Regions from separate parts of the Arthrobacter sp. GmRoot5-12 genome, predicted to be linked through region 2. Evidence: riboswitches for the same ligand, from Rfam matches in the RefSeq annotation. Region 2 holds a riboswitch; the other holds the start of a gene.

Region 1 (4,345 bases), 3.1 Mb from region 2:
GCCTGCCGCCGTCCTGGAAGCTCTGGCCCAGTTCCCTGCGCCGCCCGTGATCAAGCTTGGGGCCACCCCGAACCACGCGTGGCCTCCTTCAGCTGACGTCCTGCGGTACCTTTCGAATTTACCGCATTCCCCTGGCACACGGTCAGCCGGCTGAAACAGGAGTGGCGGTTTCCGGCGTCAGTCGTCGATGCAGGGCGCTGCGCCGGCTGTTCCAGGGGTGTTGGGCGCCCAGTGCGGGTAGGTGCGGGTGTCGTTGGCAGGGACCCAGCGGCCTGCGTCCACCACGTAGTCCCAGCCCAGCCCGTTGCTCCGGAGCGCCTGGATGCCGGCCAGCAGGCGCTCGGCATCTTCCAGGCGCGAACCGACGCCGAAGCTGGCGCGGAGGGAACCGGACGGCAGGCCCAGGCGCTTCAGCAGGGGATGGGCGCAGAAGCGCCCGTCACGCAGGCCCACGCCATGCTCTGCCGAAAGGTACGCCGCCACCAGTCCTGCGTCGTAACCCTCGACGGAGAAGTTGACCACCCCGATGGTGTCCGTTTCGGGGTTGGTGTCCTTGAAGATCTGGTGAACCGTGACGCCGTCGATCCGCTGGAGTCCCTCCACCATAAAGGAGCGGATGGCGGACTCGTGGGCGTGCCAGCGTGCCTGGTCCAGGCCTGCAATGACCTGGGTGGCGCGGGCCAGCGTGGCGGCCCCCAGGACGTTCGGCGAGCCCCCCTCATGGCGGGCCGGGCCGGTGGCCCAGCTGACGCCGTCGAGCCTGGCTTCCTTGACGGCGCCGCCGCCGGCGAGGTGCGGGACGCCGGCGTCCAGCCAGTCCGGGCGCCCCACCAGGACGCCGGCGCCGAAGGGCGCGTACAGCTTGTGGCCTGAGAAGGCGAGGTAGTCGACGTCATCCGCGCTGATGTCTATGCGGCGGTGCGGCGCGAGCTGGGCCGCATCCACCACGATCCGTGCGCCATGTTCGTGGGCCAGCGCGGCCAGCGCCCGGATGGGGAGGATTTCGCCGGTCACGTTGGAGGCCCCCGTGACCGCGACCAAGCTGACACCGCCCTGTCCAAGCTCGGCACGTACGGCCTCAAGGGTGCCGGTGATGGTGTCGGCGGCGACGATGCTGCGGTGCGGGACGCCCTGCCACGGCAGGAGATTGGCGTGGTGTTCGATGTCCAGGTACAGCACTTCGCCGTCGTGGCGGCCATCGGTCACGGGAAGGCAGCCGGCCAGCAGGTTCAGCGAATCCGTCGTGTTGCGGGTGAAGATGACCGAATCATCCGGGCGGCCGCCCACGAAATCCCTGACGATGCTGCGCGCGTTCTCGTACACGGAGGTGCTGATCTGGGATGCGTATCCTGCCCCGCGGTGGACGCTGGCGTAGTAGGGGAGGATCTCATTCAGGTAAGCGGATACTACGGACAGTGCCGGGGCGGAGGCGCCGTAATCGAGGTTGGCGTACCGCACGTGGCCGCCTGAAATCAGGGGCGCCTGGATTTCGGCGCCGGTGACGGCAGCGAGCGGCCGGCCGGCTGCGGCGTGGCGTGCATGGGGGACGGCAGCTTCGGCAATGACGGGCTGGGGGGAGACGGTGGCAGTTGTCACAGAGACCTCACTTGGTACAGGACTCCGGCATAGTGGAATCCGCGCTTGCCGCATCCGCTCCGGACCGGCCTGGTCGTCACCCGGGGCACCCCACCGCGAATGGAGGGTTGCCGGCCAGCAAACCGGGGTTTTGCGCTGGCACTCGTGACCTGCATAAAAGCGTAGGACATGGGGCGGCCAGGACTGAAGCCGCGGCAATTGTTAAGGGCTTTGTTACGCGCCCCCGAATAAACGACGCCGGGCACCTGCCTTGGGAGGTGTCCGGCGTCGCATTATTCGTTCAAACGTGGAAAGCGCGTGAGTTACAGCAGATCGTCCAGGTACGGGTTCAATCGGTGCAGGACCTCCGAGTGCAGGATTGAGTTCGTGGCCAGGGCGTTCCCGCCGAACGGGCCGTCCTCGCCTTCCAGGGATGTGAACCGGCCGCCGGCCTCCACCACGATCGGCACCAGGGCAGCCATGTCATAGAGGTTCAGCTCGGGTTCGCAGGCGATGTCCACGGAGCCCTCGGCCACCATGCAATACGACCAGAAATCCCCGTAGGCCCGGGTCCGCCAAACGTCCTCGGTAAGGCCGAGGAACTCGTCAAGGTTTCCGCGTTCCTTCCACCCGCCCAGGCTGGAGTAGGAGAGGGAGGCGTCGGAAAGCTTCGACACGTTGGACACGCGGAGGCGGGTGGCGGCGGCAAGGGACCTGCCCATGTACGCGCCCATGCCTTTCGCCGCCCACCAGCGCTTGCCCAGGGCCGGGGCGCTGACGACGCCCACCACCGGTTCGCCCTCATCCACGAGGGCGATCAGCGTGGCCCATACGGGAACGCCGCGGACAAAGTTCTTGGTTCCGTCAATGGGGTCGATGATCCAGCGCCGGGAACCGTGGCCGGTGCTGCCGAATTCCTCGCCCAGGACGGCGTCGCGTGGGCGTGAACGGGAGAGCTGGCCCCGGATGGCTTCCTCGGCGGCCTTGTCCGCGTCGGTGACCGGCGTCAGGTCCGGCTTGGTCTCAACGTGGAGGTCCAGGGCCTTGAAGCGGCTCATGGTCTGGTCGTCCACGGAGTCGGCCAGGACATGGGCCAGGCGCAGGTCATCGTTGTAGCTCGAAGCGGGTTGGATCATGGTTCCAAACTACCGTCTGTGGACGGTTCTGCCGGGAGAACGCGTCAGTTGACGCTGCCGAGCTCCTTGGTTTCCTGTGCTTCCATCCTCGGGTCCGTACCAAGCAGGCGCCGCAGCGAGGCCAGCCGGGCCGCGCCGGTGGGACCTGCGTGTCCGCCTGCCACCCAGTCGTCGAGGCCGCAGTTCACTGCTGTTGCGGTGTGCTTGCAGCCCCGTTCGCAGTTCTCGATGCCGGGGGAGAGGTCCGGGAAGGAGCGCAGGATGCGGTCAGGGTCCACGTGCGCCAGGCCAAAGGAACGGATGCCGGGGGTATCGATGATCCAGCTGCCGGGAGGCGCGTCCGCCAACCGCAAGGCAAGGGCCGACGACGACGTGTGGCGGCCGCGCCCGGTCACGGCATTCACGCCGCCGGTGGCCCGCTCGGCGCCGGTCAGGGCGTTCACCATGGTGGACTTGCCGACGCCGGAGTGCCCCAGCATAACGGTGACCTTGCCATCGAGATGGTCCCGCAGCGCCGCCACTGCGGCGCTGTCCAGCCGCGCCGAGAGCCCGTCATCGGACCGGGCATCGATTCCCGACGCCTGCGCATCCGCCGTCTTGCTGATGATCACCGGGAAGTCCAGGTGCGTGTAGTTGGAAAGCAGGTCCGCGGGGTCTTTGACGTCGGCCTTGGTGACCAGCAGGATGGGTTCGATTCCGGCGTCGTATGCGGCCACGAGCGCGCGGTCGATGAACCCCGTGCGGGGTTCCGGGTTGGCGGCAGCCACCACGATCACCAGTTGGTCGGCGTTGGCCACCACCGCGCGCTCCACGGGGTCGGTGTCGTCGGCGCTGCGGCGCAGGAGGGTGTGGCGGTCCTGGATCTTCACCAGCCGGGCCAGCGTGTCCGGCGCGCCGGAGACGTCCCCCACGAGCGAGACGAAGTCGCCTGCCACAACGGGCGAGCGCCGAAGTTCCCGGGCGCGCGCGGCAATGACAACGCGCTCATTCTCCGAGTCCTCGTCCACTACCGCGGTGTACCGCCCGCGGTCCACCGTGATGATCCGTCCGGTCACGGCGTCGTCGTGGCTGGGGCGGTCTTTGGTGCGCGGCCGGGAGCCCTTCTTGCTGGGACGGATCCGAACGTCCGATTCGTCCCAGGAATCAGTGCTCCGCGCCACTGCCGCGCCCTTCCGGTCCGACTGCGGACCCTTCTCCCTGGGCCAGCATGCCGGCCCACAGCTGCGGGAAATCCGGCATGGTCTTGGCCGTGGTGCCGATGTCCTCCACCTGTACGCCTTCGACGGCGAGTCCCAGGATTGCGCCGGCCGTGGCCATGCGGTGGTCGGCGTAGCTGTGGACGACGCCGGCGTGCAGCCGGGCGGGCCGGATCACCAGGCCGTCGCTGGTTTCCTCTGCGTCACCGCCCAGCCGGTTGATCTCCGATACCAGGGCCGCGAGCCTGTCCGTCTCGTGTCCCCTCAGGTGGGCGATGCCGCTGAGGCGGGAAGGCCCCGTGGCAAGGGCACACAGGGCCGCGACCGTGGGAGCCAGTTCACTGGTGTCCGCGAAGTTGCCGCCCTTGATCTCCGGGCCGCCGGTGACGGTCAGGACACCGTCAGCCAGGGTGACCGAGGCGCCCATGCTGGCCAGGA
Region 2 (4,345 bases):
GGCTCCGGCTGCTCCAGTTCCTGCACCAGCAGCGGAGCGGCCTCGGAGTAGGTCTGCTTCCCGTTGCCGGCCCCCGTGGTGGGGGCGGCGGGAACGGTGGAGTACAGGACGGCGGCTTTCACGGATCCTGCTACTTCTTGCGGGCGGCAAGGAGGTCGGCGGTGCCCTGGGCGTCGGCGGCGTCCACGTCGTGCAGCGAGATGCCGCGGGTTTCCTTCAGGAAGTAGACCGCGACGGCGGTAATGGCGCAGGCGATCAGCAGGTAGACCGCCACGGGGACGGAGGACTTGTAGGCGCCCAGGAGCGAGGCGGCGATGATCGGGGCCAGGGATCCTGCAACGATCGACGTCACCTGGTAGCCCAGGGAAACCCCGGAGTAGCGCATCCGGGTGGGGAACATTTCCGCCATGATGGCAGGCTGCCCGGCGTACATGAAGGCGTGGAACACCAGGCCGATCATGATGGCGGCCAGGATGATGGCATCGTTCTTGGTGTCCATCATGGGGAAGGCGAAGAAGCCCCAGGTGGCCCCCATGATGGCGCCGGCCATGTAGACGGGCCTGCGGCCAAACCGGTCCGACAGCTTGCCCACCATGGGCACGACGGCGAAGTGCAGGGCGTGGGCAAGGAGCAGCAGGAGGAGGATGCGGGTGGTGTCGGCCTGGACCACGGTTTTCAGGTAGGTGATGGAGAACGTGACCACGAGGTAGTACAGGATGTTTTCCGCCAGGCGCAGGCCCATGGCGGTGAAGACGCCGCGGGGGTAGCGCCGGAATACCTCAGCGACGCCGTAGCCCTTGTGGCCGGCTTCGACCTCTTTGCGGGCTTCGAGGAAGATCGGTGCGTCATTGACCTTGGTGCGGATGTAGTAACCGATCAGGACGATCACCGCGGACAGCCAGAACGCTACGCGCCAGCCCCACCCCAGGAAGGCGTCCTGGGTCAACGTGGAGGACAGGGTGAACAAGACGGCGGTGGCAAGCAGGTTTCCCAGCGGCACTGCCGACTGTGGCCAGCTGGCCCAGAAACCGCGGGATTTGCTGGGGCTGTGTTCGGCCACGAGGAGGACGGCGCCGCCCCACTCGCCGCCAACGGCAAAGCCCTGGGCGAACCGGAGGACCACCAGCAGTGCGGGAGCCCAGTAGCCGATCTGCTGGAACGTGGGCAGGCAGCCCATGAGGAAGGTGGAGACGCCTACCAGGATGATGCTCAGCTGCAGCAGCTTCTTGCGTCCGAACTTGTCGCCGAAGTGGCCAAAGACGATGCCGCCGATGGGGCGGGCCACGAAACCGACGGCATAAGTGAGGAAGGCGGCGATGATGCCATCCAGTTCTGTGCCGGCGTTGGGGAAGAAGGCCTTTCCGAACACCAGGGTGGCAGCCGAGGCGTAGAGGAAGAACTCGTACCACTCAACAACGGTTCCGGCCATGGAGGCCGTAACCACCTTCTTAAGGCCTGAAGCCTTGACGTCGGTTTCCTCTGTGCGCCTTGCGGCGGAGCTTTCCGTACTCATGCGAACTCCTTCGGCGTCGTCGTCGACACCACGGGGACCAATCAATGGCGGCCGGGTGTGATGCACACCACGAACGCACCGGATTCGATTGAGTATGGTCTGCCTGCGGTGCAACCTCAACGCCGATTAGTGCAGAAGGCATCTGCAGGAATGCACATGCGCGGCGCTAGGCCAGGAAGCTGCTCCGGAGCTGGCTGCCCAGCTGCCCGATCTCTGTCAGGAACCCGTCGTGCCCGATCGGCGCCTGGATGACGTGCACGTCCACGTCCCCCGGCAGGGCCTGGGCCAGCTCACGGGACTGCGACGGGAAATACAGCCGGTCCGAATCCACGGCGGCCACGAAGAACCTGGCGGTGGACCTGGCCAGGGTTTCGGCCAGGGTTCCGCGGCCCCGGCAGATGTCATGGCTCATCAGCGCCTCGGTGAGGGCGATATAGCTGTTGGCGTCGAAGCGCTTCACGAGCTTGCTGCCCTGGTGGTCCAGGTAGCTTTCCACCTGGTAGCGGCCGCGGGCGGCCAGAGCCTCACCCTTCAGGGGCGACTCCGGCGCCTGGGGTTCCCGGCCGAAGCGGCCTTCCAGTTCAGCCGCGGACCGGTAGGTGATGTGGGCGATGCGCCGGGCAAGTGCCAGCCCGGCTTCCGGGCAGGGGCCGCCGTAGTAGTCGCCGCCGTTGAAGTGCGGGTCCTGCCGGATGGCCAGGGTCTGGGCCTGCGCGAAGGCGATCTGTTCCGCCGTGCTCGCGGCGCCCACGGAGATGACGGCGCAGCGCTGCACCCGCTCCGGGTAGGTCACTGCCCATTCAAGGGCGCGGGCGCCGCCCATGGATCCGCCCAGGACAGCGAACCAGCTGCTGATGCCCAGCTGGTCAGCCAGCCGGGCCTCTGCCACCGTGCTGTCCCGCAGGGTGACCAGGGGGAAGCGGGAGCCCCAGGGGGCTCCGTCCGGGGCGGCCGACGACGGGCCCGTGGACCCGTAGCAGCCGCCCACGATGTTGACGGACACCACGAAGAACTTGTCCGTGTCCACGGGAGCGCCGGGACCGGCCAATTGTTCCCACCAGCCTTCTTCGTCCGTGTCACCGCGGGTCACGTGGGTGCTGCCGGTCAGGGCGTGCTCGATCAGGATGGCGTTGCTGGCGTCGGCGTTGAGCGTGCCCCAGGTTTCGTAGGCCAGCGTGACGTCCGGGAGGTATCCCCCGGCTTCAAGTTCCAGCCCTCCGATGGAGGCGTAGCGGACAATTCCGTGTTCGGGGATGGTGGTTCGGGCGACGGTAACCGTCATGGCAAGACCTCTTCTACGCGCTTGCCTGCCGTCGTCTGACCGGCAGGCCAGGTCCTCACCCGGGGCACCCCACCGCGGATGGAGGGTTGCCGGCCAGCAAGCCGGGGCTGTCACTGGCACTCATGACCTGGTTCGAGTGTACGAAACACCCCCCGCTCCAGGCCAAGAGTGTGACTGGTTGTGACTTCCCCGCTTGCCGGCCCTCCCGGCGTCAGCCCTGGCGCGCTTTTAGCTCTGGGCGCCTTTGGCAGCGCGGAAACCCGCTTCCAGGTCGGCCAGGATGTCATCGATGTGCTCCAGGCCAACAGAGAGCCGGACCAGTCCCGGATTCACCCCGGCCACCGCTTGCTGCTCCGGCGAGAGCTGGCTGTGGGTGGTCGACGCCGGGTGGATGACCAGGGAGCGGACGTCGCCGATGTTGGCCACGTGGGAGTGCAGCTCCAGGGCGTCGACGAAGCGCTTGCCCGCCTCCGCTCCGCCGGCAAGGTTGAAGGCCACGACGGCGCCCGTTCCCTTGGGCCCGTACTTGCGGCCACGCTCGTACCAGGGGCTGGAGGGCAACCCGGCGTAGGCGACGGATTCGACGTCGTCCCGTCCTTCCAGCCAGCGCGCCACTTCCGTGGCGTTGGCAACGTGGCGTTCCACCCGCAGGCTCAGCGTCTCCAGGCCCTGGGAGATCAGGAAGGCGTTGAAGGGGGAAACCGCCGAGCCAAGGTCGCGCAGCAGCTGGACGCGGGCCTTGAGGATGTAGGAGAGGTTGGCACCCAGCGCACCGTCGGCGCCTAGGTCGCGGGCGTAGACCAGGCCGTTGTAGGTGGGGTCCGGGGTGTTGAAGCCGGGGAACCGTTCAGGGTCCTTGCCGAAGTCGAATTTGCCGGAGTCCACGATCACGCCGGCAATTGCGGAGCCGTGGCCGCCCAGGTATTTGGTGGCGGAGTGGATCACGATGTCCGCACCCCACTCCAGTGGGCGGATCAGGTAGGGCGTGGACAGGGTGTTGTCCACGATCAGTGGCACGCCTGCCTGGTGGGCCACCTCGGAGATGCCGTCGATGTCCAGGACGTCCTGGCGGGGATTGGACACCACTTCACCGAAAAAGAGCTTGGTGTTCGGCTGGACGGCGTCGCGCCACTGGTCCAGGTTGTCGGGATCCTGGACGAAGGTGACCGAGATGCCGAACTTCTTCAGGGTGTGGGCGAACAGGTTGTACGTTCCGCCATAAAGGCTGGGGCTCGCCACAATATGGTCCCCCGCCTCCGCAATGTTCAGCACCGCGAACGTCTCGGCGGCCTGGCCCGAGCTCAGCAGCAAAGCGGCCAGGCCTCCCTCAAGGCTGGCGATCCGCTGTTCGACGGCATCCTGGGTGGGGTTGCCAATCCGGGTGTAGATGGGCGCAAGTTCGGCGAGGGCAAAGCGGTTGGCTGCGCTTTCGGCGCTGGGGAACACGAAGGACGTGGTCTGGTAAATGGGGAGCGCGCGGGCTCCGGTGGCACTGTCGGGCTCCTGGCCTGCATGGATCTGGCGGGTTTCGAAAGACCATCCGTTGGACA

What was found. A riboswitch is a leader RNA that binds a small molecule or an ion and turns the genes downstream of it on or off. The one in region 2 is predicted to bind S-adenosylmethionine.
Region 1: another riboswitch for S-adenosylmethionine. It lies ahead of AC6JAM_RS16240 (aminotransferase class V-fold PLP-dependent enzyme); the one in region 2 lies ahead of metX (homoserine O-acetyltransferase MetX).

Annotation. Positions count from the first base shown of each region.
Region 1 is NZ_AP046056.1:3,513,166-3,517,510, forward strand. It holds gene AC6JAM_RS16235 (class I SAM-dependent methyltransferase) at 1-76, opposite strand, end outside; gene AC6JAM_RS16240 (aminotransferase class V-fold PLP-dependent enzyme) at 178-1,596, opposite strand; SAM riboswitch class IV at 1,633-1,746, opposite strand; gene hisN (histidinol-phosphatase) at 1,899-2,711, opposite strand; gene rsgA (ribosome small subunit-dependent GTPase A) at 2,756-3,871, opposite strand; gene aroA (3-phosphoshikimate 1-carboxyvinyltransferase) at 3,855-4,345, opposite strand, start outside.
Region 2 is NZ_AP046056.1:392,684-397,028, forward strand. It holds gene AC6JAM_RS01840 (zinc-binding dehydrogenase) at 1-122, opposite strand, end outside; gene AC6JAM_RS01845 (MFS transporter) at 131-1,513, opposite strand; gene metX (homoserine O-acetyltransferase MetX) at 1,680-2,795, opposite strand; SAM riboswitch class IV at 2,808-2,923, opposite strand; gene AC6JAM_RS01855 (bifunctional o-acetylhomoserine/o-acetylserine sulfhydrylase) at 3,024-4,345, opposite strand, start outside.